DNA from 3 places in the Citrobacter sp. GW821-FHT07H02 genome. Region 3 is predicted to be linked to each of the others. Evidence: predicted binding sites of a transcription regulator. Region 3 holds the regulator's gene; each other region holds the start of a gene.

Region 1 (10,091 bases), on a different contig from region 3:
CGTTTGACTCTCAATCACCGGTAAACTCTGCTCAGCATTAGAACAAGATATCACTCGATAACCTGCGAGGGTCAGCGTTTGCTCGCAGGCAAAGCGCACATCATCGCTGTCCTCAATATAAATAATGGTAATATCGCTTGCATTATTTACCATTGTCTTCTCTCCATTCTGGCCATGATAAAGTAATCATCGCACCACCTTCCGGATGATTACTGGCGTGGATTGTTCCATTTGAGTTTCTGACTATTTCGCTGACAATAGCGAGACCGAGCCCAATACCTCGACGTTTGGTGGTGAAAAACGCTTCAAATATTCGCTCAATAATTTGGGGTGAAAATCCGCAGCCATTATCTTTCAGTGTGATGATAACTTTATGATCTTCCTTATAAATTGATATATCCAGACGTTTACGTTGCTGATCTTCCATTGCGTCCAGGGCATTGGTTATCAAATTACTAAAGATCTGCTCAAGACCTAATTCATCACAACCGACGAAGAGAGGACTGGACGGTGCTTTAATCCGGCGTTCAAGATTATTTTTTTCCATGCTGTGATTCAGCAGCGCGACCGCGCTGTACATCACTTTAATCACATCTGCAGAACCTTTTGGCACCCGATGGCGGGAGGCGAAGGTTTTTAGTTCCGAGATTAACTGAGTCATTCGTTCGACAACGGAAATGATGTATTTGAGATTCTGGTCTGTCTGTGAATACATCTTTTTCGCCAGCATTGTGCGGGCGTTGTCCGTCAGGGCATGGATCGCGGCCAACGGCTGGTTTTGCTCATGGGCGATTTCTGTTGCCATCTGTCCTAAGGCGGCAAGCTTGTTGGATTCTGCTAGTTCGCTGCGTGTCAGTTGAATAATGTGCTCTGCCTGGCTGCGTTCTTTCATCTCCTGAAGCAGTTTTTGGTTCATGGACTCAAGGGCATAAGTACGTTCTTTAACCTGCATCTCAAGCGTTTCATTTGCCTGTGTTAATAACTGTTGAGCATGCGAACGCATACGCCAGTATTTGATGATAACCAGTACCAGTAAATACAAAATGAGGGTGATTACCAGTGAAATTGCCCATGTCCAGTAGAAATTATCTAATGGCACAATGATGGTCATTTTCCAGTTAAATTCTGGAATGGAAATTTGCTGAGTGTAAAAACGCGGTAATAAACAAAATTGATTTGCTTTCTCTTTTAAGAAAATAAATTCATTAAATGTGAAACATGGATAATAATCGGCAGGTAAAATATTGCTTAAACTATATTGGCGAGTTAATTGTAATTTTTCTTTTATTTGAGAAGGTAATGGTTCTAAGGTTCTCATTCGCCATTGTGACTTTGAGCTTAAAAATATAATGCTGTGTTCATCACTCACAATGATATTTTCAGGGCCTTCTGCCCATACGTTTTCAATGTCATTAAGGCTGATTTTAACGACCACGACGCCGACGATTTTTCCCTCGCGCTTGATACCGGTAGACAGGAAGAATCCTGGGGTATTCGTTGTACTGCCGATACCGTAGAATCTGCCGTTCAGCCCCATCATCGCTTGTTTATAGTAGGGGCGATAGCTATAGTCCTGACCTACATAACTTCCGGGTTGCCTCCAGTTACTGGAAGCAATGGTTTTACCTTGCGCATTAAGAATAAATATCGCCGCTGTTTTTAATTGTGTGTTGAAGTATTCAACATGCTTATTAAGGCTCTCGGAAACATTATCATCGGGTTGGTCCATAGACTGTTTTATTATATTATCCATCGACAACATATAAGGTAAAATATAATATTGATCTATTGTTGAGTATAATGTTGACTTGTACATCTCTAAACGCATTTTATCAGTGCCGACTAAGGTCATAAAACGCATATGCAAAAATAAGACAGAGATAGTCAGCATTAATAACAGGAGAAAAATACTTGTGATGTGAAAGCGCCATCTATTTTTAATAATAAAAGAGCATGGTGTTCTCATTCAGTATCCACGGACGAGTAATGATAAATGCGACCAGTATATTCCTTACGCAGTGATGATGAGAAATGAAATAGTACCATTGTGTGAGTAAGTGAGCAGAATACATCGGGTACTGTGTGGTTTATCACACAGGTTGTTATATCGGAAAATATTACATTCAGTAACATAAATTAAGGAGCGGGTGTGATCATGCTCTTTTTCTATAACAAAACCGGAGATAATTCTTCCCTTAACCCCCCTCCGGGGTTATGGTCAGAGAGTTTTGTTGAGCGCAGGCTCAATTTTATAATCATAACTCGCTGACTATTTAGGGAAAAATATGCGCAAGATAACGCTGGCATTGAGCGCCGTTTGCTTATTGTTCACACTAAACGGTCCCGCCGAAGCTCTGGCCTCTTCTCCTTCTCCATTACACCCCGGAACCAATGTCGCTAAGCTCGCAGAGCAAGCCCCCATTCACTGGGTCTCTGTTGCACAAATTGAAAACAGTCTGGCAGGGCGCCCCCCGATGGCCGTCGGATTTGATATTGATGACACCGTGCTGTTTTCCAGCCCAGGTTTCTGGCGCGGCAAAAAAACCTGGTCTCCGGACAGTGAGGATTACCTGAAGAATCCGGCGTTCTGGGAGAAGATGAATAATGGCTGGGATGAGTTCAGCATTCCGAAAGAGGTTGCGCGTCAGCTCATTGACATGCACGTCCGCCGCGGCGACAGCATCTTCTTTGTTACCGGACGTAGCCAGACGAAAACTGAAACCGTCTCCAAAACGCTGGCTGATAACTTCCATATTCCGGCAACGGCGATGAACCCGGTGATTTTCGCGGGTGATAAAGCAGGCCAGAACACCAAAACACAGTGGTTGCAGAGTAAAAATATCCTGATGTTCTACGGCGATTCGGATAACGATATCACCGCCGCTCGTGATGTGGGGATTCGTGGTGTTCGTATTCTGCGTGCGTCTAACTCAACCTACAAACCGTTGCCGCAGGCAGGTGCGTTTGGTGAAGAAGTGATCGTCAACTCAGAATATTAAGACAGCGGGCGAACGTTGCGTTTGCCGGTTTGCTGTTTTTTTAAACAAAATTGAGCTGTTCACTTTTACCTTTCGCTGACTTGCTGCACACTGAATAAAAGATGTTCTCAGTGGGCGGCATGCGTGTAAGGGGAATAAAGATGACCAATTCGGAGTTACTGCAATATTGCATGGCAAAAACAGGCGCAGAGCAGAGCGTGCACAGCGACTGGAAGGCCACACAAATTAAAGTGGAAGATGTCCTCTTCGCGATGGTGAAAGAGGTGGAAGAACGTCCTGCAGTCTCTCTGAAAACCAGCCCTGAACTGGCAGAGTTGTTGCGCCAGCAACACAGCGACGTGCGTCCCAGTCGACATCTGAACAAAGCGCACTGGAGCACGGTATATCTGGATGGCTCTCTGCCGGATTCGCAGATCTATTACCTGGTTGACGCCTCTTATCAGCAGGCAGTGAACACCCTACCTGACGAGAAACGTAAACAGTTGATATAACACTGAACTTCGGGGCGATGAGTGCCGCTTCCTGACACACCAGGAAGCGGCATTGGTACCACTACAGCATCGGTTTGAGGAAACGGGCAGTGTGTGAGGCTTCGCACTCTGCAACGGTTTCTGGCGTACCGGAAACGAGGATTTCCCCGCCGCCGCTGCCGCCTTCCGGGCCTAAATCGACTATCCAGTCCGCCGTCTTGATCACGTCCAGATTGTGCTCAATCACCACAATGGTGTTGCCCTGATCGCGCAACTGATGCAGCACGTCCAGCAACTGCTGAATATCCGCAAAGTGCAGACCGGTTGTTGGCTCATCCAGAATATAGAGCGTCTGCCCGGTACCGCGTTTGGATAACTCGCGCGCCAGTTTCACGCGTTGCGCTTCACCACCGGAGAGCGTCGTTGCTGACTGACCGAGACGAATGTAGGTCAGACCGACATCCATCAGGGTTTGCAACTTACGCGCCAGCGCCGGAACGGCATCAAAAAACTCGCGTGCTTCTTCGATAGTCATATCCAGCACTTCGTGGATGGTCTTGCCTTTGTACTTAATCTCCAGCGTTTCGCGGTTGTAGCGTTTGCCTTTGCACTGATCGCACGGCACATAGATATCCGGTAGGAAGTGCATTTCGACTTTGATCACGCCATCGCCCTGACAGGCTTCGCAGCGCCCGCCACGCACGTTAAAGCTAAAGCGCCCCGGCGTATAACCGCGCGAGCGTGATTCCGGTACACCGGCAAACAGTTCACGTACGGGGGTAAATACGCCGGTATAGGTCGCCGGGTTGGAGCGCGGTGTACGGCCAATCGGACTTTGGTCGATGTCGATGACCTTATCAAAATGTTCAAGACCCTGAATATCACGATACGGCGCGGGTTCAGCAAGCGTTGCGCCATTCAACTGCGTTTGCGCAATCGGGAACAACGTGTCGTTAATCAAGGTGGATTTACCGGAACCGGAAACGCCGGTAATGCAGGTAAACAGGCCCACGGGCAGCGTCAGCGTCACGTCTTTCAGGTTGTTGCCTCGCGCGCCTGTCAGTCGCAGCACTTTCTCCGGATCCGCTGCAACGCGTTGTTTGGGCACTTCAATCTTGCGTTTGCCGCTCATGTACTGGCCGGTGAGGGATTCAGGAACCGCCATGATATCGTCGAGTGTGCCTTCTGCGACCACCTGACCACCATGAACGCCAGCGCCAGGACCGATATCGATCACATGGTCAGCGGCGCGAATCGCATCTTCGTCGTGTTCTACGACGATAACGGTGTTACCAAGATTACGCAGATGGACAAGCGTTCCCAGCAGACGTTCATTGTCACGCTGATGCAAACCAATCGACGGCTCATCCAGCACGTACATCACGCCGACTAACCCCGCGCCAATCTGGCTGGCCAAACGGATACGCTGCGCTTCGCCGCCGGAGAGCGTCTCCGCAGAACGGGAAAGCGTCAGGTAATTCAGGCCGACGTTGACGAGGAACTTGAGACGATCGCCGATCTCTTTAAGGATTTTCTCTGCGATTTTCGCACGCTGACCGGCGAGTTTGAGGTTGTTGAAGAAATCCATCGCATGGCCGATGCTCATGTCGGAAATCGCAGGTAGCGGCGTATTTTCAACAAACACATGGCGTGCTTCACGACGCAGGCGCGTACCTTCACAACTGGTGCACGGGCGATTGCTGATGAACTTCGCCAGCTCTTCGCGTACCGCACTGGATTCCGTCTCTTTATAACGTCGTTCCATATTGTGCAGCACGCCTTCGAACGGATGGCGACGTACTGAGGTATCACCGCGATCGTTCATGTACTTAAATTCAATGTTCTCTTTACCCGAACCGTACAGCACGACTTTGTGAACATTCGCGCTCAGGCTGGCCCACGGCGCATCCACGTCGAACTTGTAGTGCTCAGCCAGCGACTTCAGCATCTGGAAGTAATAGAAGTTACGACGGTCCCAACCGCGGATAGCACCGCCCGCGAGCGACAGCTCGGGATTCTGGATCACCCGGTCGGGATCGAAATACTGTTGTACGCCAAGGCCGTCGCAGGTCGGGCAGGCACCCGCCGGGTTGTTGAATGAAAACAACCGGGGTTCCAGTTCACGCATACTGTAGCCGCAAATCGGACAGGCAAAGTTGGCGGAGAAGAGCAACTCTTCTGCTTTTGGGTCGTCCATGTCGGCCACCACCGCCGTACCGCCGGAAAGATCCAGCGCCGTTTCAAAGGATTCGGCCAGACGTTGGGACAGATCGTCACGGACTTTGAAGCGGTCGATCACTACCTCAATGGTGTGTTTCTTTTGCAGTTCCAGTTTCGGCGGATCGGAGAGATCGCACACCTCACCGTCAATACGGGCGCGGATGTAGCCCTGGCTCGCCAGATTTTCCAGCGTTTTGGTGTGTTCACCTTTACGCTCTTTGATCACCGGCGCCAGCAGCATCAGGCGCTTTCCCTCTGGCTGCGACAGCACGTTATCCACCATCTGGCTGACGGTCTGGGCAGCCAGCGGAACATCGTGGTCCGGGCAGCGGGGTTCACCAACGCGGGCGAACAACAGACGCAGGTAGTCGTGGATTTCGGTAATTGTCCCTACCGTGGAGCGCGGGTTGTGGGACGTCGATTTCTGTTCAATTGAGATGGCGGGCGACAGCCCCTCAATATGGTCGACGTCCGGCTTTTCCATTAGCGACAGAAACTGACGCGCATACGCGGAAAGGGATTCAACGTAACGACGCTGCCCCTCGGCATACAAGGTGTCGAAAGCGAGCGAGGATTTGCCAGAACCCGAAAGCCCGGTCACGACAATTAATTTGTCGCGGGGGATGACGAGGTTGATGTTTTTGAGATTATGGGTGCGGGCGCCCCGAACTTCGATCTTATCCATTCACCTTTCCCGGATTAAACGCTTTTTGCCCGGTCGCATGGAGCCACCGGTGACTACAAACGGTTAATTATGACACAATAAAACCTGAATGGATATCCAGTATTGGAATGCAAAACGCAGGTGCCTGTGCAACAATGTCCGGCTGAGGTTGTTGACTGGAATCGACCTCGCAACGTAGTAAAAGCGCTATTGGAAATGCTACAATCCCGCGCTTACACTTATTAAGAAACGTTTTTCAGGAGACACGATCATGGCCAGCAGAGGCGTAAACAAGGTGATTCTCGTCGGTAATCTGGGCCAGGACCCGGAAGTACGCTATATGCCGAATGGTGGCGCAGTTGCCAACATTACGCTGGCTACTTCCGAATCCTGGCGTGATAAAGCGACCGGTGAGATGAAAGAGCAGACCGAATGGCACCGTGTTGTGCTGTTTGGCAAACTGGCGGAAGTGGCCAGCGAATACCTGCGTAAAGGTTCTCAGGTCTATATTGAAGGTCAGCTGCGCACCCGTAAATGGACCGATCAGTCCGGCGTAGAAAAATACACGACGGAAGTGGTGGTTAACGTGGGCGGCACCATGCAGATGCTGGGTGGCCGTCAGGGCGGCGGTGCTCCGGCAGGCGGTAGTGCAGGTGGTCAGCAGCAGGGTGGTTGGGGTCAGCCTCAGCAGCCTCAGGGCGGCAATCAGTTCAGCGGCGGCGCGCAGTCTCGTCCGCAGCAGTCTGCACCAGCGCCGTCTAACGAACCGCCGATGGATTTCGATGACGACATCCCGTTCTGATAATGATGGGTTAATACGGTAACGTGTTTTCTGCAACCCCCTGTCTCGACAGGGGGTTTTTTATTGCCTAATAAAAAGCCTCCACGGAGGAGGCTCTTCTCAATATCAGACTAACACCATCGGCCACTCGGGTGGCGTATGGCTCATCACCTCCACCATCACCGATTCGATATTGCTCCAGATGGTCGAGATATCCACCAGAGTAATACCGAGCAGACCGGTTGCAAACCAACAGGCGGAGACCACGCCAAGAGCGCTACTGATGACTGACAGCCCAATCGCGTCTGATTTACGAAACTGAATATTCAGCGTGCTGGCTAAAAACATGAGCACGGCGCTCAGCAATTGCCAGCGGAGAAGAACCACGCCAGTGGTGATGGTTGCCATGAAACAAATCCTCTGAGAGTAGCTGCTGCCCTGGACAGCACGGTGCTGTTCACGGGAGACGTGGCGCACTCTGGTTATCGGCGGGCTTTGAGAACAAGACTTAATGAAACGTTGTTTTTGTTTCATTTGTTTTGTGAACTATATCACATTGAGTGATTTATTCGCCAGCGTGGGACGCCCTTTTTTGCCTGTTTTATAACCACGATAAATATGTGGTAAACAAGGATGGGAGAGGATTTCTGGTGGTCATGTTTCAGGTTGCATGCGCTGTTATTCAAATTATTTAGCGCCAGGCGTTGGATAATAAAGATGTATCTTTATTACCCTTTTATATTTTCAGTAAAATTAACCATTCAGAAAAATTAACGAAATTTTTTAAAAATACGCATGTCATTCATTTAAGAAAAATCCGAATCCTTGTCGGGCCGCGTATTCCTTAATAAAAATAAGCGTAACTTCAAGTTTGCCTTACGGGAAAATATTATCATCATCCGTCAATATCAGACTTTTACTAAGAAAAGTCTGTTGCTAATGTTGATAGATTCATGCAATTTAATCACCTGTTTGTTATAGACTCGACGTGCTTCAAGTTGCATGTGCTACGGCTGCATTCGTTCACCCCGGTCATTGCGTTTTGTTAGTGCCTGGGTTCGCTTTTACGTGCCGTGTCACTACGCCTGGTCCTGCAACTCGAATTATTGAGCCAGAACATCCAGCCTTGATGATGACAGGCACATATACTGCAGGGAAATAGGGCTGAAATGAATCGTAGTGCGCGCAGCAAGATGCTGAAGTTCCTCGGAACAATCATGGTGGCATTGCTCCCCGTGATGCTGGCGCTATGGTTCGCTCAGGGACGCGCGGTATCAGAAACGCATAACCAACTTCACTCTTTTGCACAACTGGCGTTAGATAAAACAGAGCTGGTTATCTTACAGGCTGATTTAGCGCGTGATGCAGCAGAACAGTATCATGGCAAAGCGTGCACTTCTGCGCATCAGCAACGCATGCTGAATATTATTCGTGGTCGCTTGTATATTAGCGAGCTAATTTATGCCCAGGGCGATCATTTCTTGTGTTCGACCGTTATGGCACCCGCCAGTCCTTATATTATTCCCTCCGCCAATTATCAACGAAAACCTGATACCGCTATTTATTACTATCGCGACACCCCTTTTTTTGCAGGCTATAAAATGACGTATATGCAAAGGGGAAACTATGTGGCGGTGATAAATCCGTTATCTTACAGCGAAGTGATGTCTGATGATCAGTCCCTGGCCTGGGGAGTGTACGATACGGTCACCGAATCATTTTTCTCTGTCAGCGAGTGGGCCAATGTTGAACAATTACTCCCGCTGATACGCCGTGATAAATTAGTTTTTCAGGAAGACAATCGTTTCTACACTATTGTGCATTCCGAAAAACGCCCGATTGCGGTGATTGTTTCGTCTTCAAGCGATCGTTTTTACCAGAATCTGTATCACCAGGCCACGCTGACACTGCCGTTAGGCATTATCTGTAGCAGTATTTTGCTGCTGATGGGGTGGCGTACCCGCCGGGAATATCACTCTCCCCGCCGTTTGCTGCAGCGTGCGATTGATAAACGTCAACTCTGTGTTCATTACCAGCCGATCATTGATGTCAAAAATGAAAAATGCGTCGGTGCGGAGGCACTGTTACGCTGGCCGGGATGTGAAGGGCAGGTCATGAGCCCCACGGAGTTTATCCAACTGGCAGAAAAAGAGGGCATGATTGAACAGCTTACGGATTATGTCGTCGAAGGGGTGTTCAATGATTTGGGCCATTTCCTGGCGCGGCATCCCCATCTGTATATTTCGATCAACCTCTCGGCTTCTGACTTTCACTCCTCGCGCCTGATTGCGTTAATCGCTGAGAAAGCACGCCAGCATTCGGTGCTTGCGCAACAAATTAAAGTGGAAGTGACGGAGCGCGGATTTATTGATGTGCCCAAAATGACGCCGGTGATTCAGGCGTTTCGTCAGGCAGGCTATGAAGTTGCCATTGATGATTTCGGCACAGGGTATTCGAACCTGCACAATCTGTATTCGTTGAATGTCGACATTCTGAAGATTGACAAATCGTTTGTCGATACGTTGACCACCAACAGTACCAGCCATCTTATCGCGGAACATATTATTGAAATGGCGCAAAGCCTGCGTCTGAAGACCATTGCGGAAGGGGTGGAAACACCAGAGCAGGTCACCTGGTTGCTTAAGCGCGGCGTCCATTACTGTCAGGGATGGCACTTTGCGAAAGCGCTACCGCCGCAAGAGTTCATGCAATGGTTACAACGACCGCTCGTGAGCATGATGCAGCACGAGCAGTAATATTACAGGCTATGGCGATAGTCGCTGGGGGTGCGATCAAACTCGCGGCGGAAGACACGCGAAAAGGTTTGTTGCGACACATATCCCAGATCCATCGCAATATCAAAAATGGGGCGTTCGGTCGTTCGTAGTTCAACGGCGGCCAGCAGGAGCCGACGCTGGCGAATATAGTCGCCTAACGTCTGGCGCATCACCGTTCGG
Region 2 (10,091 bases), on a different contig from region 3:
CGGTGTCGTACTCGCCAATTTGCCCCTGATTAGAGAACCACCACGTCTGGAAACCGGCGCGGTTGGCCAGCGTCACAAAGTTATCCTGATACTGCGGTTGATTGTCCACCACACGGTTAAGCGTCAGGCCAAGCGATTTTTGTGTGGATCCGCTCGCAGCAACGTAATCCATAAAAATATTGCCGTTGACCGTGCTGGCGAAGGGGGTGTTATCCCAGTGACCGCCAAACGCCCCCAGCGCGTCCCGGCGTGCACTTTCGCCAATCACCACCACATAGGTATGGTATTTGGGTTTGACCGCCGTCACAGTCCAGGTGTCTTTCATACCGGCCAGTTTCGCCATCCGCGCCTTTTCATCAATCACTTCATTGTTATTGACGATAACGTCTTTGACGAAGCGGAACACCGGATAACCCGTATCTTTCAGTTTAAAGACGCCGCCCCATGCCAGGTTTTGTACGGGGGTAACAAAGAACACGATGATGCTAAACAGCAGGCACAGGCTGTTGAGCGTATTCCAGGGCTTCTTTTCGGTCTCTTTTTTGCGGCGGATAGCAATCACGCCCAGCGCAAAAATGAAGACGCCCACCAGGTAGTTGTACCACGGGAAGATCGTCAGGATCTCGGCCGACTCTTCCACGTTGGTCGAATGCATCGCCAGCAGGGTATTAAAGTTGGGCGAACCGTATGCCTGGCCGAACGGGAAATACATTGCGGCGATCAATGAACATACGCCGACCAATACCTTTTGCGTACGCGGCGCGCTGCGCCATAGCAGCAGCAATATGCAGGTAAAGGCTGCACTATAAAGCAGGCTAAAGGGGTAACCCAGTGCGAGGTTAATCAGCAAAGATTGTAAAAAGTAAAAGGCCGTCCACGGGGTAATGACCCGGCTGCGGGCAATAAGCGAGTCTTTGAGGGTTAAATTCATATGCCACTATTACAAAAACGCCATGTGCTTACCCTGGCGCAAAGGGTTAATGCCTGCCTGAGAGTGCGTGAAGAGGGTATCTGCGTGCCGCAATATATGCAGGGCTGCAAGAAGATAGAACTTGCTCATGTTTAGGTCAACTACTACAGCGAAAATGTTTTGCGAAGGGGATAACAAATCAGACAAAAAGAAGGGGTATTTGCGCTGAAACGATAAAATGATCTGTAGTGGAGATAAGAAAATGATGCGGCGTACCGCGACGCCGCGTTAGCGTGAGGAGGGTTTATCCTGCTCTGGTTTGCCGTTGATCATTTCGCACAGCATTGAGATCAGCATTAACCGTACCTTAAAGGGGGAGTGACTAAACACGCGCATGCACCTCTTGAATTCGTTCATATAAACCTCCTGACTTCTCGATCCCATCAATCCGTGAGGGATGACTGTATTACATACAGATATAGCACAGGCTATATTATATAGCTATTGCTAAAACGTTAATTTTTTGTGCCAGGACAACTCTGGTTTACAATGACTTCTCTTACATCAGATACAGTCAACACGTCACAGTCATGGGGAAGCAGAATGAGTCGTCGCGCAGGTACGCCAACAACAAAAAAAGTGACGCAATTAGTGAATGTCGAGGAACATGTCGAGGGGTTTCGTCAGGTCAGGGAAGCGCACCGTCGTGAACTGATTGATGACTATATCGAGCTGATTTCCGACTTAATCATCGAGGTCGGGGAGGCGCGTCAGGTCGATATGGCGGCCCGACTCGGTGTTTCGCAACCCACCGTCGCCAAAATGCTTAAACGGCTGGCCTCGGTCGGGCTGATTGAAATGATCCCCTGGCGAGGGGTGTTCCTGACCCCGGAAGGGGAGAAACTGGCGCAAGAGACCCGTGAGCGGCATCAGATCGTTGAAAATTTTCTGCTGGTGCTGGGTGTGAGTGCGGATATCGCGCGCCGTGATGCAGAGGGAATGGAGCATCACGTGAGTCAGGAAACGCTGGAGGCTTTTCGACTGTTTACACAAAAGAACGGAACCGCATCTGAATGAGTCTTCCCTTTTTTTTGCGCGCGCTCAGGCGCGATCGCTTTTTTCAGTTGTTGATGATTATTGGGATTGGCTTAAGTTTTTGTGTACCGTTTGCGCCTCGTCGTTGGCTCGCTGCCATTGACTGGCATACCATTATTACCCTCAGCGGTTTAATGCTGCTGACAAAAGGGGTTGAACTGAGCGGCTACTTCGATGTGCTGGGGCGCAGAATGACCCGCAGGTTTGCCACCGAGCGTCGTCTGGCGATGTTCATGGTGCTGGCGGCCGCAGGGTTGTCGACATTTCTGACCAACGATGTGGCGTTGTTTATCGTGGTCCCTCTCACCATTACCCTCAAAAAACTGTGCGCGATTCCGGTTAATCGGCTGATCATTTTTGAAGCGCTGGCGGTGAATGCCGGTTCACTGCTCACCCCCATTGGCAACCCGCAAAATATTCTGTTGTGGGGACGTTCTGGCCTGTCATTTACCGCCTTTACCTGGCAGATGCTGCCGCTCGCTGTCGCAATGATGCTGACCTTACTGGTGCTGTGCTGGTTCTGTTTTCCGGCGAAAGCGCTGCAATACCATACCGGGACGCGCTCGCCAGACTGGCAGCCGCGGTTGGTGTGGTGCTGTCTCGGGCTGTACATCGTCTTTCTGAGTTCGCTGGAGCTGAAGCAGGAACTGTGGGGACTGGCGATTGTGGCGGCAGGATTTCTGGTACTGGCGCGCCGGGTAGTGCTCAGCGTTGACTGGACGTTGCTGCTGGTGTTTATGGCGATGTTTATCGACGTGCATTTATTAACGCAGCTTCCCGCGTTGCAGGCAATTTCAGGCCATATCGGCACGCTTTCCGGGCCGGGACTTTGGTTGACGGCTATCGGACTGTCGCAATTTATCAGCAACGTGCCCACGACGATTTTACTGTTGAACTATGTACCGCCTACGCTGTTGCTGGCATGGGCTGTTAATGTCGGCGGTTTCGGTCTGTTACCGGGCTCGTTGGCAAATCTGATTGCATTACGCATGGCAAACGACCGACGCATCTGGTGGCGTTTCCATCTGTATTCGTTACCGATGTTGGTATGGGCGGCGTTGGTAGGGTATGGATTGTTGCTGTTGAGATAGCGCTTAGGCAGGATGTTGGCTGGCGTGTTAAAGGCCCGATAAGCATAGTGCTATCGGGCCTTTTTCATGGAATTAGTTCAGACGAACCGGCATACCAGAACGGTTCTGTACTGCCTGTTCAACGACGGACTGATCGACGTCAGGCTGACCGGTGATGCTTGTAATGCTCTTGTTCAGCGTAATCGGCACGATCTCACCGCCTTCAAACTGAGCTTCAGTGGTCGACAGCGGGTTATGCACCTCAATGTAGCGGCTGCCGTCTGGCTCGGTGGTGGCTTTCACAGGCTCATCAATGAACTGAACGCGCGTACCGACCGGCACATTCTGAAACAGGAATTTGATGTCTTCGTTACGCAGACGCACACAACCGTGGCTCACGCGCAAACCAACACCAAAGTTGGCGTTAGTCCCGTGGATAGCATACAGACGGCCAATATACAGTGCGTACAGACCCATCGGGTTATCCGGGCCGGCAGGCACGACCGCAGGCAGCGGTTCACCCGCAGCACGGTATTCGGCGTGCATTTTTGCCGTCGGCGTCCAGGTCGGGCCTGCTTTTTTACGTTCCACTTTGGTGGTCCAGTTGATCGGCGTATCTTTACCTAACTGGCCAATACCAATCGGCAGCACGATAACGGTGTTGGTGCCTTTCGGGTAGTAGTACAGACGCATTTCAGCACTGTTGATGACAATACCTTCATGCACGGTATCCGGCAGGATCAACTGCTGCGGAATGTTCAGCACCGTACCGCCTTTCGGCAGGAAGGTATCCACGCCAGGGTTCGCTTCCAGCATGTTGGAAAGACCCATCTGGTATTGGGCTGCAAAATATTCCAGCGGCTGGGTGTTGCCTTCCGGGACAGTGATGACCTGGTTTTGACCAATCACCCGGCTACCGTCTGTCGGAAGTGGATACGTAACGGCTGAAGCAGTGCTGCAAAAGCCAACAACTGCGAGTGCCGCCGCGAAAAACGTTGTCAATTTCATATTCATATTCATTTATGCGAGATTCAGTGCCAGGCAGGCTATTGGGTTGAGAATTCTGTAGTGTTGGGAGCGCATTATATGTGCATTCGGGTTCACAGGGAAATCAGATGTGTACGAAATCACATTTTTCCCTTGATCTGACCTTTTGTTCTGCATTCCTGCTCCTGACAATACGCGATCTTATTTAAGACTTGTGGCATAATATGCGGTTTGTCACATATTTTTCTCAGGATACGCCAGTGTTAGTTTCCAGCAACGTCACCATGCAGTTCGGCAGTAAGCCGCTGTTTGAAAATATTTCCGTCAAATTTGGCGGCGGCAACCGTTACGGCCTGATTGGCGCGAACGGTAGCGGTAAATCCACCTTTATGAAAATCCTCGGCGGCGACCTTGAGCCGACGCTGGGTAACGTCTCCCTCGATCCCAATGAGCGTATTGGTAAGCTGCGTCAGGATCAGTTTGCGTTCGAAGAGTTCACTGTACTGGATACGGTGATCATGGGCCACGCTGAACTGTGGGAAGTGAAACAAGAACGCGATCGCATTTACGCGCTGCCGGAAATGAGCGAAGAAGACGGCTATAAAGTGGCCGATCTGGAAGTGAAATACGGCGAGATGGACGGCTATTCTGCTGAGTCACGTGCTGGTGAACTGCTGCTGGGTGTTGGCATTCCGGTAGAACAGCATTACGGCCCGATGAGCGAAGTCGCTCCCGGCTGGAAGCTGCGTGTGCTGCTGGCGCAGGCACTGTTCTCAAACCCGGACATCCTGCTGCTTGATGAACCGACCAACAACCTGGACATCGACACCATTCGTTGGCTGGAGCAGACGCTGAACGACCGCGACAGCACCATGATCATTATCTCGCACGACCGTCACTTCCTGAACATGGTCTGTACGCACATGGCGGATCTGGACTACGGCGAGCTGCGTGTTTATCCCGGTAACTATGACGAGTACATGACGGCGGCAACCCAGGCGCGTGAACGTCTGCTGGCCGATAACGCCAAGAAGAAAGCGCAGATTGCCGATCTGCAGTCCTTCGTTAGCCGCTTTAGCGCCAACGCCTCGAAATCGCGTCAGGCAACGTCACGTGCGCGTCAGATTGATAAAATCAAGCTCGACGAAGTGAAGGCTTCCAGCCGTCAGAACCCGTTCATCCGTTTCGAACAGGACAAGAAACTGTTCCGTAACGCGCTGGAAGTGGAAGCGCTGGCCAAAGGCTTTGATAACGGTCCGCTGTTTAAAAACTTCAATTTACTGCTGGAAGTGGGCGAGAAGGTTGCCATCCTGGGGGCGAACGGCGTGGGTAAATCGACCATGCTGAAAGCGCTGGTAGGCGACATGGCGCCGGATAATGGCACCGTTAAATGGTCTGAGAATGCGCAAATTGGCTACTACGCGCAGGATCACGAATATGAGTTCGAAAACGATCTGACCGTTTTCGAATGGATGAGTCAGTGGAAACAGGAAGGTGACGACGAGCAAGTTGTTCGTAGCTTCCTTGGTCGTCTGCTGTTCAGCCAGGACGATATCAAAAAGCCCGCTAAGGTGCTGTCCGGTGGTGAAAAAGGGCGCATGCTATTCGGTAAGCTGATGATGCAGAAACCGAATATTCTGGTGATGGATGAACCGACCAACCACCTGGATATGGAATCTATCGAATCGCTGAACATGGCGCTGGAGATGTATCAGGGCACGCTGATCTTCGTTTCTCACGACCGCGAATTCGTTAGCTCGCTGGCAACCCGCGTGATCGAAATTACGCCGGAACGCGTGATCGACTTCACCGGTAACTACGAAGATTACCTGCGTAGCAAAGGCGTCGAATAATCAGGCTCTAATACTGCCTGAGTAATGCCCAATGCAACATTGGGCATTTTTCCTGAGACCTTCCCCCGGCTTGTGGTCTGGGGAAGGTGACAAACCCCATACTTAACGCTTCGACACCGACGTGTCTTCCTGCAAATATTTCTTACCGACGTCCAGATACTGCTGCCAGTCGTAATGAAAGAGATCGTGAACCCCTTCCCGGTAGTGATAGTTCAGACGACTGTGTAACGGCTGTCCTGTTTTTGGCTGTTGGTCGGTTGTGAAAATATCATCGGTATAAAGCTGATAGACGCTTTTGGCGGCCACAACAGATAAAAACTCGCCTTTGGGATCTGACCATTGATCCTCTTTCGCGCTGGCGACATACACCGGACGGGGGGCGATCAGGTCGATCAACATATGCTGGTCTACGGGTAGCGCATCAATGTTATTGGCATAGCTCGCGTATTTGACCGAGAACCAGTGCGGGAAATCGGTGGTGATTGACGCCAGCGTTTCGCCATAGTTACGGCGTGCCAGCGCCGCGCCGCCTTCACCGGCGTTGTTGGCGATGACGTAGCGAAAACGCAAATCATTGGCGCCTGCCCAGAGTGCCGTTTTGCCCAACCGCGAATGACCGATGACCGCCAGACGGTCGCTGTCGACATCCTTACGGGTCTGCAGATAATCCGCGACGGCGCTTAAACCGCCGGCCCAGACGCCAATCGCGGAATAGTCTCCCACCGCTTCACCGGGACGGCTGGTTTGGATAAAGCGTTTAAAATCAGCAGGGTTATCGGCGACGACGTCACCATAATACAGGGTGGCGACACCGAAGCCTTGCGACACGATGTCATCGAATGGCCAGCGATAGGCGCGCACGCCGCGCGAGGCGGGGGTGAAGGTATTGTGCAGCGTCGTGACCTGTGTGGGGTCGACTTTGCTGCCGCAGACCAGCGGATTCGCCCATTGCGTGGAAACAGGCAGTGCAGGATTGAACGTCACCCCGTGGTTGCCGCAGAAGTTATACCCGACGAATACCGGCACCGGTTTGGCGGAATCAGGCATATACATCAGCAATTGCGCAGGCCGACCGTCCAGCGATAAATCCACGGTCTGCCAATAGCCTTTGGAAAGCGTTAAGGGATGCTTTGCCGATGTTTTTATAACTTTCACCTGCTTAAACGTGAAAGTTTTGCCGTACACGTTGTCATGAAACAGATTTAAAATTTCACTACGCCGCGTTGTTTCCCATGTGAGTCTGGCATCCTTTGTGCCCGCCGGAATTGCCTGCGGCAGCGACAGGGTGCCTGTTTTACTTTCATCGTAATTGGGTTTGAAGCCTTCGGCGGCAAAGGTTGAAGGGGCGGTGAAGGCGGCAAGCGAGACAACGACAGCTAAGATAGTCTTGTTCATAAAAACTCCGTGAAGGGGTCCATTCATGTCCGACTCTCCCAAAGACGCCCGTCGTGGGCGTCTCTGTTAACAGGTAAGAACCGTACAAGGTGGAACTCACCGTTGATGTCACTGCAATGTGGAGGTGGAGAGGCAAAAATGCGCATCGTCTCGTGAAACTTCTTTGCCATCGATAAACACGGTGCGTGGGTCATTGCCCACCAGCGTAACGGCCAGTTTGTGCCACGCGGGCTGATAGTGGCCTTTACGGGTGAAGTTCACATGGATCGCGCTGGCGCTGCAACGCATCTCCCACGTAAGCCACAGCGCATTGCCTTGCTGATAATTCCAGCTCTCGCCATCATCTTCAAACAGCATACCGGTCGTCGTACCTGTGCCCTTCACGGGGAAGAGTTTCAGCTCGCGCGTATCATCTTTTTCTGCGCTGACGTGGGTGATGCGTTCGCTCAGCGGTAAACCGGCGCCTGCCCGTACCAGCAGCGGCAGTTTTTCCAGCGGGGCATCGCGGGTAATCCACTGGCCGCCAGAGAACCATTCATGAGTGTAAAAATCGTACCAGCCTGTTTCGTTATCCGGTAACCAGATGCGGCGCTGGCGCTGGCCCTCTTCAACTACGCTTGCGACTAAAATATCGCGGCCAAGCAGGAAATCGTCGCACTCTTCGAAGGTTTGCGTGTCATGCTCATGGTCGAGGAACGTTGGGCGCAGCATCGGCTCATCGTCGGCATGGGCTTGCCAGAGCAGGGTATAAAAATAGGGCAGTAAGCGATAACGCAGCTCAATTGCACCGCGAATGGCGGGCGTCACACCCGGGTACATCCACGGTTCATTGACCGTATGGTCATCATTCCAGGAGTGAATGGTAAAGCGTGGGTGCATCACGCCATTCTGTACCCAGCGTACGAACAGTTCTGCATCCGGTTTGTCGCCAGAAAAACCACCTACGTCGTGCCCCACGTTAAACAGGCCGGAAAGGCTCATCCCCAGCCCCATTCTTGTGTTGTAGCGCAGCGTGTCCCAGTTGGTGCGGTTGTCGCCACTCCAGGTCTGGACGTAGCGCTGCATCCCGGCGCAGCCGGAGCGCGAGATCAGATACGGGCGTTTTTCCGGGGCAAAGCGCTGCTGGGCTTCCATAGAGGCGCGCATCATCAGCAGAGGCATCACCGGGCGAATGTGCTTAATGGCGATTTCCTGGCCAAAACCGTGACAGCGGGCTTCGCCGTCCCACACTTCAAACTCGTTGTTGTCGTTCCAGGTCGAGTCGATGCCCATCTCCAGCAACTGGGTCGTCACGCCATCCTGCCACCATTGAATAGTCTGCGGGTTGGTAAAATCGAGATTAGACCCTTCATCGTCCCAGAAGCTGGAGCGTTCCGGCGCATTCGTTTCTGAATCACGAATGAACAGACCTTTTTCCGCCACTTCGTTATAGCGCGGATGGTCTTGCAGCAAGCACGGCTTGATGTTGGCCGCGAGTTTCAGCCCTGCGTCATGGAATGCGCGGGACATCACTTTCGGCTGCGGCACTTTGTCGTAGTTCCAGTTGAAGACGTAGCGCTTGCCGTTGATCGAGGTATAGCCAGAAGAAAGCTGGAATGAGTCGCACGGAATCGCGTGTTCTTCGCACAGGCGAATAAAGTTCATCAGCTGGTTTTGCGCGTCCGGCGCGTCGGTGTAGTGCATGGTCGAGCCGCTGTAGCCCAGACTCCACTTCGGTCCGAACAGCGTTTTTCCTGTCAGACGCACAAACGCTTTGGTCACGTCCAGCACCCGCTTGCCGGTAAACATGTAGTAATCGATATCACCAGCTTCCGCCTGCCAGCGGCGATACGCGGTGTGATAGTTGTCAATTTCATTACCCAGATCCAGCCAGCAGCTGCTCAGGTTGTCATAAAAAAGACCGTAGCTCACGTCGTCGCGGCGGGTTATGGTGAAGGGAATATGTTTGTACAGCGGGTCGGTGCTGACGGCGTTATAGCCCATCGCATCCAGATTGCGCATCTCATAGCGTTTACCGTTGCGCTGTAAATTACCGGCTTTCTCACCCAGCCCGTAAAAGCGTTCATCTTTTCGGCGACTCAGATAGTGCGCCACGCCGTCGCCGTGGGCATTCAGCAGATAGGCGCTGGTGCTGCGATCGCTCGCCAGCGGCTGCCAGTCGCCCGCCTCATCGCGATAATGCCACTCCAGCCACAGCGGCTGGTGGACGGTGACGCGCAGCTGTTCAGTGCTGATCGTCACGGTTTCGTCCTGCTGCTCCAGGGTCCACGCCGGGCAGCTAAAGCCGCTGAGGTCATCGCGATGGCGCCCCTCCCAGGGCACATCTTGTTTAGGTGCGATGCTCCAGGTTCTGTCCAGCGCCAGCGCGCCTTTACGCTTAATCAGTACGCGGAACAGATTCTCTTCCAGTACATACAGGCATACGCGGTGCTGGTTATCCACCAGCAGCTCCAGATGATGCGCTGATTGCTTATCAACGATCCAGTTCTTCAGGGTTTTCATATGCAATACATCCACTATCAAGCGCGCTTGGCGCGACGTTCAGCAATAAATGCCACCAGGAAAATAGCGCCAATCAGGTCGAAGAAGCCCATGGCGATGAAGAGTGGGTTAAAGCCGATTTTGTCAGCGGTAACACCAATCAAAAGGGAGAACAGGAAACTGGCGATCCACGCCGCCGAACCGCGCATGCCGTTGACGGTCGCCATCTGACCTTTATCAAATGACTCCACGACCAGCGCACTCAGCATGCAGGAGATGATCTGATGCCCGAAGCCGCCG
Region 3 (10,091 bases):
TGCTGCATCCGTTTCGTATTGGCAGTGGTCTGGCTCAGCGCATCTTCTTTGAACAACTGGCGATTCATGCTGGTTACACGCTGACCTGGGACGGTATTCAGGTGGATGAATGGAATCAGGCCAACCAGAGTGGCGCCATGGGCGACCTTTCGGCATTGCAGGCAATATTTCGTAAAGTGGTGAGCGAAGCTGAGGAAACTGAGTAGAATAGCGCGGTTCTAACGTACCGGAGCCGCCATGATCCTGCTAATCGACAACTACGATTCTTTCACCTGGAACCTCTACCAGTATTTTTGCGAGCTTGGCGCTGACGTGCTGGTCAAACGGAATGACGAGTTGACGCTGGCACAAATCGACGCACTCAATCCGCAAAAGATCGTGATTTCTCCTGGCCCTTGTACGCCCAACGAGGCCGGAATTTCGCTGGATGTGATTCGCCATTATGCCGGACGGCTGCCCATCCTGGGCGTGTGTCTGGGCCACCAGGCCATGGCGCAGGCGTTTGGCGCGACCATCGTTCGGGCAGCGAAAGTCATTCATGGTAAAACCTCGCCGATAACCCATACCGGTCAGGGGGTTTTCCTGGGGTTGCCGACGCCATTATGTGTGACGCGTTACCATTCTCTGGTGATTGACCCGGCCACGCTACCCGCCTGTTTTGACGTCACCGCCTGGAGTGAAACCCGGGAAATTATGGGCATTCGCCATCGGGAATGGGATCTGGAAGGTGTCCAGTTTCATCCAGAAAGCATTCTCAGCGAGCAGGGGCATCAGCTACTGGCAAATTTCCTCCAGCGCTGATTTGTGGTTGCTATCTAATGATTTTTTATGCATATTTTGTGATTATAATTTCACGTTAATTTCTGCATAACTGGGTGGTCATAAGATGGCAACTGAACAAACTGCAATTACACGCGCGACTTTTGATGAGGTTATTCTGCCGATTTATGCACCGGCGGAGTTTATTCCGGTAAAAGGCAAAGGCAGCCGCGTTTGGGATCAACAAGGAAAGGAATACGTTGATTTTGCTGGCGGGATTGCAGTAACAGCGTTGGGGCATTGTCACCCGGCGCTGGTTGAGGCGCTGAAAACCCAGGGCGAAACGTTGTGGCACACCAGTAACGTCTTCACGAATGAACCGGCGCTACGACTGGGGCGTAAGCTTATCGACGCGACGTTTGCAGAACGCGTGCTGTTCATGAACTCGGGTACAGAAGCGAATGAGACGGCCTTCAAACTGGCGCGTCACTACGCCTGCGTGCGTCACAGTCCGTTCAAAACCAAAATCATCGCCTTCCATAACGCGTTTCACGGTCGCTCACTGTTCACCGTAACGGTTGGCGGCCAGCCGAAGTATTCCGATGGTTTTGGACCGAAACCGGCCGACATCGTCCATGTTCCCTTTAACGATCTCCATGCGGTGAAAGCTGTGATGGATGACCATACCTGCGCGGTGGTGGTGGAGCCCATCCAGGGGGAAGGGGGATTAACGGCGGCAACCCCCGAGTTCCTGAAAGGTCTGCGCGAATTGTGCGACCAGCATCAGGCATTGCTGGTCTTTGATGAGGTGCAGTGCGGTATGGGGCGCACAGGCTCCCTGTTTGCGTATATGTACTATGGCGTGACGCCGGATATTCTGACCAGCGCCAAGGCGCTTGGCGGCGGGTTCCCGGTGAGCGCCATGCTGACCACGCAGGAGATTGCCTCTGCGTTTCACGTCGGTTCCCATGGTTCCACCTACGGTGGTAACCCGCTGGCCTGCGCGGTTGCTGGCGCAGCGTTCGATATTATTAACACGCCAGACGTGCTGGACGGCATTCAGACGAAACGGCAGAAATTTGTTCAGCATTTGCAGAAAATTGACGAGCAGTACGACGTTTTCAGCGACATTCGCGGGATGGGATTGCTGATTGGGGCAGAGTTGAAGCCGCAATATCAGGGACGAGCGCGTGAGTTTCTTTATGCGGGCGCGAATGAAGGCGTGATGGTGCTGAATGCCGGTCCGGATGTGATGCGCTTCGCCCCTTCGCTGGTGGTGGAAGAGGCGGATATCGACGAGGGAATGCAGCGTTTCGCGCAGGCCGTCGCGAAAGTCGTTAGCTCTTAATATCCCGTAACCGACGGCTGAGCCAGATCCCGTGGTGAGGCCGTTGACGCCAGGCGACCGACGAAATGGTGTGCATGGTGTTCAGGTGGCCCAGTATGCGCTGCAGGTGTTGTTCCAGGGTACTTAATGGCCCATGGGAGAGCGTCTCTGGCGCTTCCAGAATATTCACATCGCCAGAACTGCCCGGTCCGTCATACTCCAGACGCTGCTGGCAGCGCTGGAGCGCAATTTCGCACGATTCCAGATAGCGTTGCGCAAGGTCTGGCGTCAGCATCGTATGTTCCCGCGCCAGTGTGGTCATTGCATTGATGTGCTCGACAATAAACTGGCTGTGCGTTACCCACAGTTTCATATCTGCCAGATAGTGCGCGTTAAATCCGGGTTCCTGCATGGACTGATTCAGCGAGTTGTACAGCGTGTTGTGCGCCTGATTGACACGCATACGCTGATACGCGAGCGGCGTTGCCTGTGGATTGCTGCTGAGGATCAGGCGGATGGCTTCCTGGTCAGCTTCCAGCGCGTCGTGGGCGTTTTTGCGCAACAGACCGCTCTGCCACTGCGGCCAGAGCCAGACCGTTCCGCCAAACGCGATCAGGCAGCCAATCACCGTATCAATAAACCGCGGCACAATGTACTGCTCGCCATTTAACGTCAGCAATTGCAGGGTATACACCGCAGTGACCGTAAACCCAACCGTTGCCCAGCCGTAGTTTTTACGAATGATCAGATAACTCACCAGCGTAATGACCAGCATGCCCGCCAGCGTGAAGCCTTCAGGGATGTGGAAGTGTAGCGTCACACCCGCAATCACCAGTCCAACCAGCGTGCCCGCCGAACGGTGTAGTATGCGAACCCGCGTCGCGCCGTAGCCGTTTTGCGTTACAAACAGCACCGTCATCAGGATCCAGTACGGTTTCGGCAGATGTAACGCGCTGCCCATCAGGCTGGCGATACTCAGCATTACGCTGATGCGCCCGGCATTTCGCAAAGCGGGCGATTTGAAGGACAGATAGTTTTTTAGGGCCGGGATCAGCGGGAGTCGGCGTTGTTTATCCGCCATCAGGTCGCGGGCATAGAGTGGGCGTTGGGTCCGCAATACACGGGCAATGCGGCTAAAGTGCCAGTAACAGAACTGACCCACCGGGTTATCGGGATGCTGGTTGGCGATTTTCTCCAGCGCGCCAATCTGCTTTTCCATGCTAAAGCGAGTCGGCAGGCGGTGATACAGAATGTCATCCGCCAGGATGCGCAAGCGCGCAGCGACCGTTTGCGCGTTCCAGCGAATCACCTGCTCCGCATGGCTGCGTTCGACCAGCTTTTGCACCTCTTCTGGCTGATGCAGACTGACGGAGATATGTTCCTGTAAGTCCAGCGCTTCCTGGAAGGCCCGCAGCAGGCGTTTATATTCATTATTGTGATGTGCCGACAGCATGTGCATTTGCTGGTAACACTGGGTGATGAGATCCACCGCCTTCTGTTGGCGTACCAACAAGGGCGGCAGCGCTTTTTCAGGATCGGCATGCTGGGTGAGCAGACTGTATTTGGCTTCGCAGTAGTCGGCCAGCTCGCGGTACAACAAACTGAGTGACTCGCGTAGCGGTTGTTCACGCCAGAGCCAGAACCAAAACCAGTTAAAAAGCCCGTACCACAGGGTGCCCAGGGCATAGATCAGCAACGGCTCCCAGACGGGCATGTTACCGGCCAGGCTTAGCGTGAAAATAGCGGCGATAAGCGAGGCAGGCAGGAGTCGGGCATGCAAGGCGCTGAGTTCCGCCGTCACGCCAAGAATCAGCGTTAAACCCGTCAGAATCAGCGGTAGCGGTATTGCTTGCGCGAGCAGTAGCTGCATGGCCAGGCTGCATCCGGCAAACAGCGATGCGCCAATGACTAAGCGTTTGAAAAAGCGTTTGTGGGGAGTATCAAGCCCGGCAATGTTGCAGCAGGCGGGAACGAGAGAAAAGAGCAATCCCAGATGCAACTGGCCAATGATAAGGCCGATCGCCACAGGCAAACACAGCACCAGCGTTTGCCGCAGTGCGTAGTTGATTTCAGGGTGATAAATCAGTCTTCGCCACATCGGTGCCAACAAAAATGGCGCATTACAGGGTAATACGCCATTTCGACGGGGTTAACGAGTGCCGTAGACGACGATGGTCTTACCGTGCGCGGAGATCAGGTTCTGATCTTCCAGCATTTTCAGAATACGACCAACGGTTTCGCGAGAACAGCCAACGATCTGACCGATCTCCTGACGGGTGATTTTGATTTGCATGCCGTCCGGGTGAGTCATCGCATCGGGTTGCTTCGCCAGGTTCAGCAGAGTCTGAGCGATACGACCAGTTACGTCGAGGAAGGCAAGGTTGCCGACTTTTTCGGACGTAACTTGCAGGCGACGAGCCATCTGGGAAGACAGGCGCATCAGAATATCCGGGTTCACCTGGATCAGTTGGCGAAATTTTTTGTAGGAGATTTCAGCGACTTCACAGGCCGTTTTTGCACGTACCCATGCACTGCGTTCCTGGCCTTCTTCAAACAGGCCTAATTCGCCAATGAAATCGCCCTGATTCAGATAAGAAAGGATCATCTCTTTCCCTTCTTCGTCTTTAATCAGCACTGCCACTGAGCCTTTAACGATGTAGTACAACGTTTCTGCTTTTTCACCCTGGTGAATCAGCGTGCTCTTCGACGGGTACTTATGAATGTGGCAATGAGACAAGAACCATTCGAGAGTCGGGTCTGTTTGCGGTTTGCCAAGCACCATGCGCGGTTATCCTCTGTTATAAGCTGTCTCCAGAGCCAGAAAACGACGCTGTCTCTGGGGTTGCCAAAATATGCTTCCCGCTGCCAGGGAAGGGGGCTGCTAAAAATGTACTGCAGCCTGTAATGTGATGTCCTCTGCATACATGCAGTACGTCAATGTATTACTGTAGCATCCTGACTGTTTTAGCATAGCTTTCGCCGTGTGTCTCCTGGTGTCTCGCTTCAGCATGATGCAGGTCGCCTTCCATTGCGAGATTTGTTATGTCCGCGTAATCTGTCAGGAAAATTGAAACATTGGAGTTACGAAATATGCAAGCGCGTGTGAAATGGGTCGAAGGGCTAACCTTCCTGGGAGAGTCTGCTTCCGGCCACCAAATTTTGATGGATGGTAACTCCGGTGATAAAGCGCCGAGTCCGATGGAAATGGTGTTAATGGCCGCGGGTGGCTGCAGTGCGATTGATGTGGTGTCTATTCTGCAAAAGGGACGCCAGGATGTGACCAACTGCGAAGTGAAGCTCACTTCCGAGCGTCGTGAAGAGGCGCCGCGCCTGTTCACGCATATCAATCTGCATTTCATTGTGACTGGCAATGACCTGAAAGACGCCGCCGTTTCGCGCGCTGTTGATCTTTCTGCAGAAAAATATTGTTCTGTTGCGTTGATGCTGGAAAAAGCGGTGAATATCACGCACTCATACGAAGTGATTGCCGCGTGATCTCAGGTTGCCGGAGGGCGTGACGCTTATCCGGCAACGCTGCGCATTATTCGATTTTTTTGCCTTCCATCAGTCGCTGAACCAGCGGCAGCATAATCAACTCCATCGCCAGTCCCATTTTGCCGCCCGGCACGACTAATGTATTGATGTGGGAAATGAATGAACCCTGAAGCATCGCCAGCAACCAGGGAAAATCGATCCCTTCCAGATTACGAAAATGAATAACGACAAAGCTCTCGTCTAATGACGGGATGCCTTTTGCCGCAAAGGGATTCGAGGTGTCTACCGTGGGTACACGCTGGAAGTTAATATGCGTACGGGAGAACTGCGGGGTGATGTAGTTGATGTAATCATCCATTGAGCGAACCACCGAATCCATCACCGCCTCGCGGGAGTGTCCGCGCTCGCTGGTGTCGCGGATCAGTTTTTGTATCCACTCCAGGTTCACGATCGGTACTACGCCAACCAGTAAATCCACATGGCGCGCCACGTTATGGTGCGGCGTCACTACGCCGCCGTGCAGCCCTTCATAGAACAGGACGTCGGTCGGTTCAGGCAAGGGTTGCCACGGCGTGAAGGTTCCCGGCACCTGATTCCACGGTACTGCTTCATCGTAGGTATGCAGATATTTCCGCGACTGGCCTTTGCCCACTTGTCCGTACTCGCTGAACGTTTGTTCCAGCAGGCCAAAATCATTGGCTTCGGGGCCGAAATAACTGATATGCCGCCCGGCGTCCCGCGCTTTGCGGATCGCCATGTCCATTTCCGGGCGGGTATAGCGGTGAAAACTGTCGCCTTCCACCTCGGCGGCACGCAGATTTAACTGTGAAAAAATTTTACGGAACGCGAGGCTGGTGGTGGTGGTCCCCGCGCCGCTGGACCCTGTTACCGCAATCACTGGATGTTTGGCAGACATAACAACTCCATGAATAAACACTCGTTTTAGTATAGTCGGCCCTCAGCGGGGGATTACTCGTGCAACTGCTTTTTGGGCATAATATTGACCGTTTCGTGGAGTTCGGACCACACCAGAACGGCCTCGCCACACTGTAGCTGACGTTTGACGTCGGCGACTTTTTGCGCAAGCGAACGTTCATGTTCACCATAATCGGTGCCTTCGCGCAATACAAAGCTTTCAATCAGGTTATCCAGCGTTTCAGGGGACAACTCCTGCCAGGGGATCATCATGATTATGCTTCCAGATACGTGGTGAGCCAGTCAGGGATACGCGATTCAAGCCACATTTCAGGGCGGCGCAGCGTCCCGCCGATAAAGCCGACATGCCCGCCATGCTCGGTTAATTGATACTCTACCTGCGGCGGCAGATTCTCGGGGTTCGGGATCACATGACTGTCCATAAACGGATCGTCTTTCGCGTGAATAATCAGCGTGGGTTTGGCGATCTGATTGAGCAACGGCATGGCGCTACATTGACGATAATAGTCTATCGCATCAGCAAAACCGTGAATTTTAGCAGTAATAAGATCATCAAAATCACGGATACGCCGTACCGCTTTTAACTGCGCCAGATTGACAGGGAGCGTGCCGGGATAGGCCGCCAGTTTGCGTGACGCGTTGGCTTTGAGCAGATTGAGCAGGTAGCGCTGGTAAACGCGCGAAAACCCTTTTTCCATGTGATAGCTGCAGGCTTCAAGCACGAAAGGTGCGGAGACAATCACTGCCGCATCGACAGGAATCCCCCGACCTTCTTTCGCCAGCAGGCAGGCCAGCATATTGCCGCCGAGCGAATAGCCAACCGCAGCGGTGGGAACACGACCAAACTCGCGTTGTAACCACTGTAAAAACCAGGTGCCGTCTTCCGTTTCCCCGGAGTGATAAATGCGATTCAGGCGATTGGGTTCGCCGCTGCAACCGCGAAAGTGCATCACGACACCCAGCCATCCACGCTTTTGCGCGGCCTCTATGAGTCCGTGGGCATACGGGCTGTTCAGACTACCTTCAAGACCATGAAACACCACCAGACGCGGTTTGTGTTTCGCCTGATGCGGATCTTCACTCCATGCCAGATCGACAAAATCGCCGTCGGGTAATTCCAGGCGTTGCCAGTGTGGGCTGAACTGCACTTTACGGCGGATCAGTCGTGGGAGCATCGTTTGTAGATGGCGATTGCTGATGCCGCGCATCGGGCGGAACTCATACGAATCAGCGTCGGTCGGGGTCATTTCTGTGGGGGTGATTTCAACCATAGCACCAGAGCAATTAATCATCGGGAAGAATAACTATACCGCGCACACGGCTGGCAGGTTAGCCAATATGTGATTTTACGCTTAGTCAGTCAGGAGGTTACGTGAGAAAAGATGGATGTCCACCCCGGGTTTACGCCGCCAGAGACGGGCTTTACGCGTGCCTGTTGCCGCACTTTCCCCTGTCTCTTCAAACATGCCCGACGCCTCAAAACGGCGAATCAGACTTTTACGCTGAATGGCCTGACCCAGAATGATTTCGGTCGCCTCCTGCAACTGACCCTGGGTAAACGACGCCGGCAGACAGTAGACGGGCAGTAACGAGTACATCGTTTTTTGCCGTAGGCGATGCAGCGCTGAGGCAATGATTTTCTCGTGGTCGAACGCCAGAGGATATTCGGCAAGCTTGTCGAGCGGTACCCAGCGAGCGTCGCTAACACTGGCGATATGCGGCGCGCAATCGGCCCAGGCGATCAGCGCGAACCAGGTGACGGTCAGGCTCCAGCCGCGCGGGTCGCGGTCGGGTCCGGAGACGGTATCCAGTTGCTCCAGCCATGAAGGGGAAACCCCTGTTTTTTCTGTCAGCTTACGTAACGCCGTCGCGCGGGTGGAATCATCGCGTGCCATATCAATAAAACCGCCAGGCAATCCCCAGCGCCCTTTCTGCGGCTGCTTTGCCCGTTCGACCAGCAGGACACACAGCGTTTGTTCATGCAGGGTGAACAACACGCTATCCACTGTGACCAGGGGAGAAGGAAAGCGGCTGGCATCGTACTGGTTCAGATAGTCGGCTTCGGTTGTCATAAGGCACTCACGGTGATGTGGAACGTTCACAAGTGTACCAGCACGACATCAGGCGGCAAGGCGCGTTTTTTTCCATTACTTATCAGCTGATTAACTTCTCTGCGAAAAATTAATCAATTTTGCGCTTGCTTAATATGTGTCTTAGGGACATTATTAATTGTGTCGAAGGGACATAATTAAGGGGCGGGATGAGATATGAGCGAAAAATTGACATTAACGCTGGATGAGCAGGTCTACGCCATTGCCAGCGGTGTTTTTCCGGATGGCGCTGTCTGGCTGAAGGTGACGGAGACGTTACCGCCCTCCGCTCGTCTGATGCGCATTCGCGCAGCGGCGATGCGTGATATGAACGATTTCATGCTGCTGGCGCAACTGGTTGAGGCGGTACGTCATCAGACGGATGTGTTGGTGAGTCATCTTGAACTTCCCTGGCTGCCGTGGGCGCGTCAGGACCGCCATATGGTTACCGGTGACAGCTTTGCACTGAAAGTCTTTGCCCGTCAGCTCAACACGCTGAAGTTCGACAAGGTGAAAGTGCTCGACCCGCATAGCGACGCTGCAGCGGCGGCGATAGATAACATGATCGCTGTGCCACAGGAAGCCTGCCTGATGCAAAGCGCGACTCTGCGCCGTCAGTTTCAACAACATGCGCTGATGCTGGTGGCGCCGGACGCCGGGTCACTGAAGAAAATCGATGCTGTGGCCAGAGTCGCAGGGGCAGCGGAGTACGCCATCCTGAGTAAAAAACGCGATGTGGCGAGCGGCAATCTGACCGGCTTTTCGCTGGTGGCGGGGGACGTGAAGGACCGGGATGTGCTGATTGTCGACGACCTGTGCGACGCAGGCGGCACCTTCATTGGTTCGGCGCAGGTATTACGTGATGCCGGAGCGCGCAGTGTCAGTCTGTACGTGACGCATGGCATCTTCTCGAAAGGTGTGGAACACCTGTTTGCCAATGGCATTGATGCCCTCTACACGACCACCTCGTTGGCTGCACCGACGCTGGCGCATCCGCAGTTTGAACTTATCGACATTGACGCGATTTACCGCTGAGGGAGACAACATAATGAAAATGAATCCAATTCTGGCTATCGACGGCTATAAAGTCTCCCACCGCGTGCAGTATCCGCAGGGAACCACCCGGGTGTATTCCAACTTCACACCGCGCAGCGATCGCTATTTTCAGTCGCCGCTGCCGGACGGCAAGCTGGTGTTCTTTGGTCTGCAGGGCTTTTTACAGTGGTTCCTGGTCGATCTGTTTAACGAGGCCTTCTTTGTCCGTCCGGAAGACGAGGTGGTCAACGAATATAAGCAGGTGATGGACAGTTATCTCGGTCGCGATGCCGTCGCGGTCGATCATATTCGCGCGCTGCATCAGTTGGGCTACTTGCCGTTGCATATTAAGGCGCTGGATGAAGGCACTAAAGTGCCAATGGCGGTACCGGTTCTCACCATTATCAACACCAAACCCGAGTTTTTCTGGTTGGTGAATTACCTGGAAA

What was found. Region 3 encodes CRP, which controls carbon source genes, mostly activating them, when cyclic AMP is high. Its sites were predicted from a motif close to ATGTGANNNNNNTCACAT; they were not measured.
Region 1: AC07NP_RS10140 (YjcB family protein) is a predicted target of CRP. The motif match lies at 7,674-7,691, and genes of this name have one in related genera.
Region 2: ldtB (L,D-transpeptidase) is a predicted target of CRP. The motif match lies at 4,191-4,208, and genes of this name have one in related genera.

What each region holds. Positions count from the first base shown of each region.
Region 1 covers NZ_JBWKPZ010000007.1:61,691-71,781, forward strand. Annotated here, with positions in the region: gene AC07NP_RS10110 (sigma-54-dependent transcriptional regulator) at 1-153, opposite strand, end outside; gene AC07NP_RS10115 (sensor histidine kinase) at 143-1,966, opposite strand; gene aphA (acid phosphatase AphA) at 2,286-2,999, shown strand; gene AC07NP_RS10125 (MmcQ/YjbR family DNA-binding protein) at 3,140-3,490, shown strand; gene uvrA (excinuclease ABC subunit UvrA) at 3,552-6,374, opposite strand; gene ssb1 (single-stranded DNA-binding protein SSB1) at 6,625-7,155, shown strand; gene AC07NP_RS10140 (YjcB family protein) at 7,261-7,542, opposite strand; gene AC07NP_RS10145 (EAL domain-containing protein) at 8,304-9,890, shown strand; gene soxS (superoxide response transcriptional regulator SoxS) at 9,893-10,091, opposite strand, start outside.
Region 2 covers NZ_JBWKPZ010000001.1:459,368-469,458, forward strand. Annotated here, with positions in the region: gene AC07NP_RS02155 (phosphoethanolamine transferase) at 1-931, opposite strand, end outside; gene mntS (manganase accumulation protein MntS) at 1,199-1,327, opposite strand; gene mntR (manganese-binding transcriptional regulator MntR) at 1,514-1,987, shown strand; gene AC07NP_RS02170 (anion transporter) at 1,984-3,096, shown strand; gene ldtB (L,D-transpeptidase) at 3,169-4,089, opposite strand; gene AC07NP_RS02180 (ABC-F family ATPase) at 4,323-5,915, shown strand; gene AC07NP_RS02185 (glucuronyl esterase domain-containing protein) at 6,018-7,310, opposite strand; gene AC07NP_RS02190 (glycoside hydrolase family 31 protein) at 7,419-9,812, opposite strand; gene AC07NP_RS02195 (MFS transporter) at 9,830-10,091, opposite strand, start outside.
Region 3 covers NZ_JBWKPZ010000002.1:379,015-389,105, forward strand. Annotated here, with positions in the region: gene AC07NP_RS04870 (putative adenosine monophosphate-protein transferase Fic) at 1-206, shown strand, start outside; gene pabA (aminodeoxychorismate synthase component 2) at 238-801, shown strand; gene argD (bifunctional acetylornithine/succinyldiaminopimelate transaminase) at 887-2,107, shown strand; gene AC07NP_RS04885 (YccS/YhfK family putative transporter) at 2,097-4,184, opposite strand; gene crp (cAMP-activated global transcriptional regulator CRP) at 4,236-4,868, opposite strand; gene AC07NP_RS04895 (OsmC family protein) at 5,177-5,581, shown strand; gene AC07NP_RS04900 (phosphoribulokinase) at 5,628-6,497, opposite strand; gene AC07NP_RS04905 (YheU family protein) at 6,551-6,769, opposite strand; partial or broken gene AC07NP_RS04910 (hydrolase) at 6,772-7,834, opposite strand; gene AC07NP_RS04915 (NUDIX domain-containing protein) at 7,870-8,589, opposite strand; gene prs (ribose-phosphate diphosphokinase) at 8,785-9,642, shown strand; gene AC07NP_RS04925 (nicotinate phosphoribosyltransferase) at 9,656-10,091, shown strand, end outside.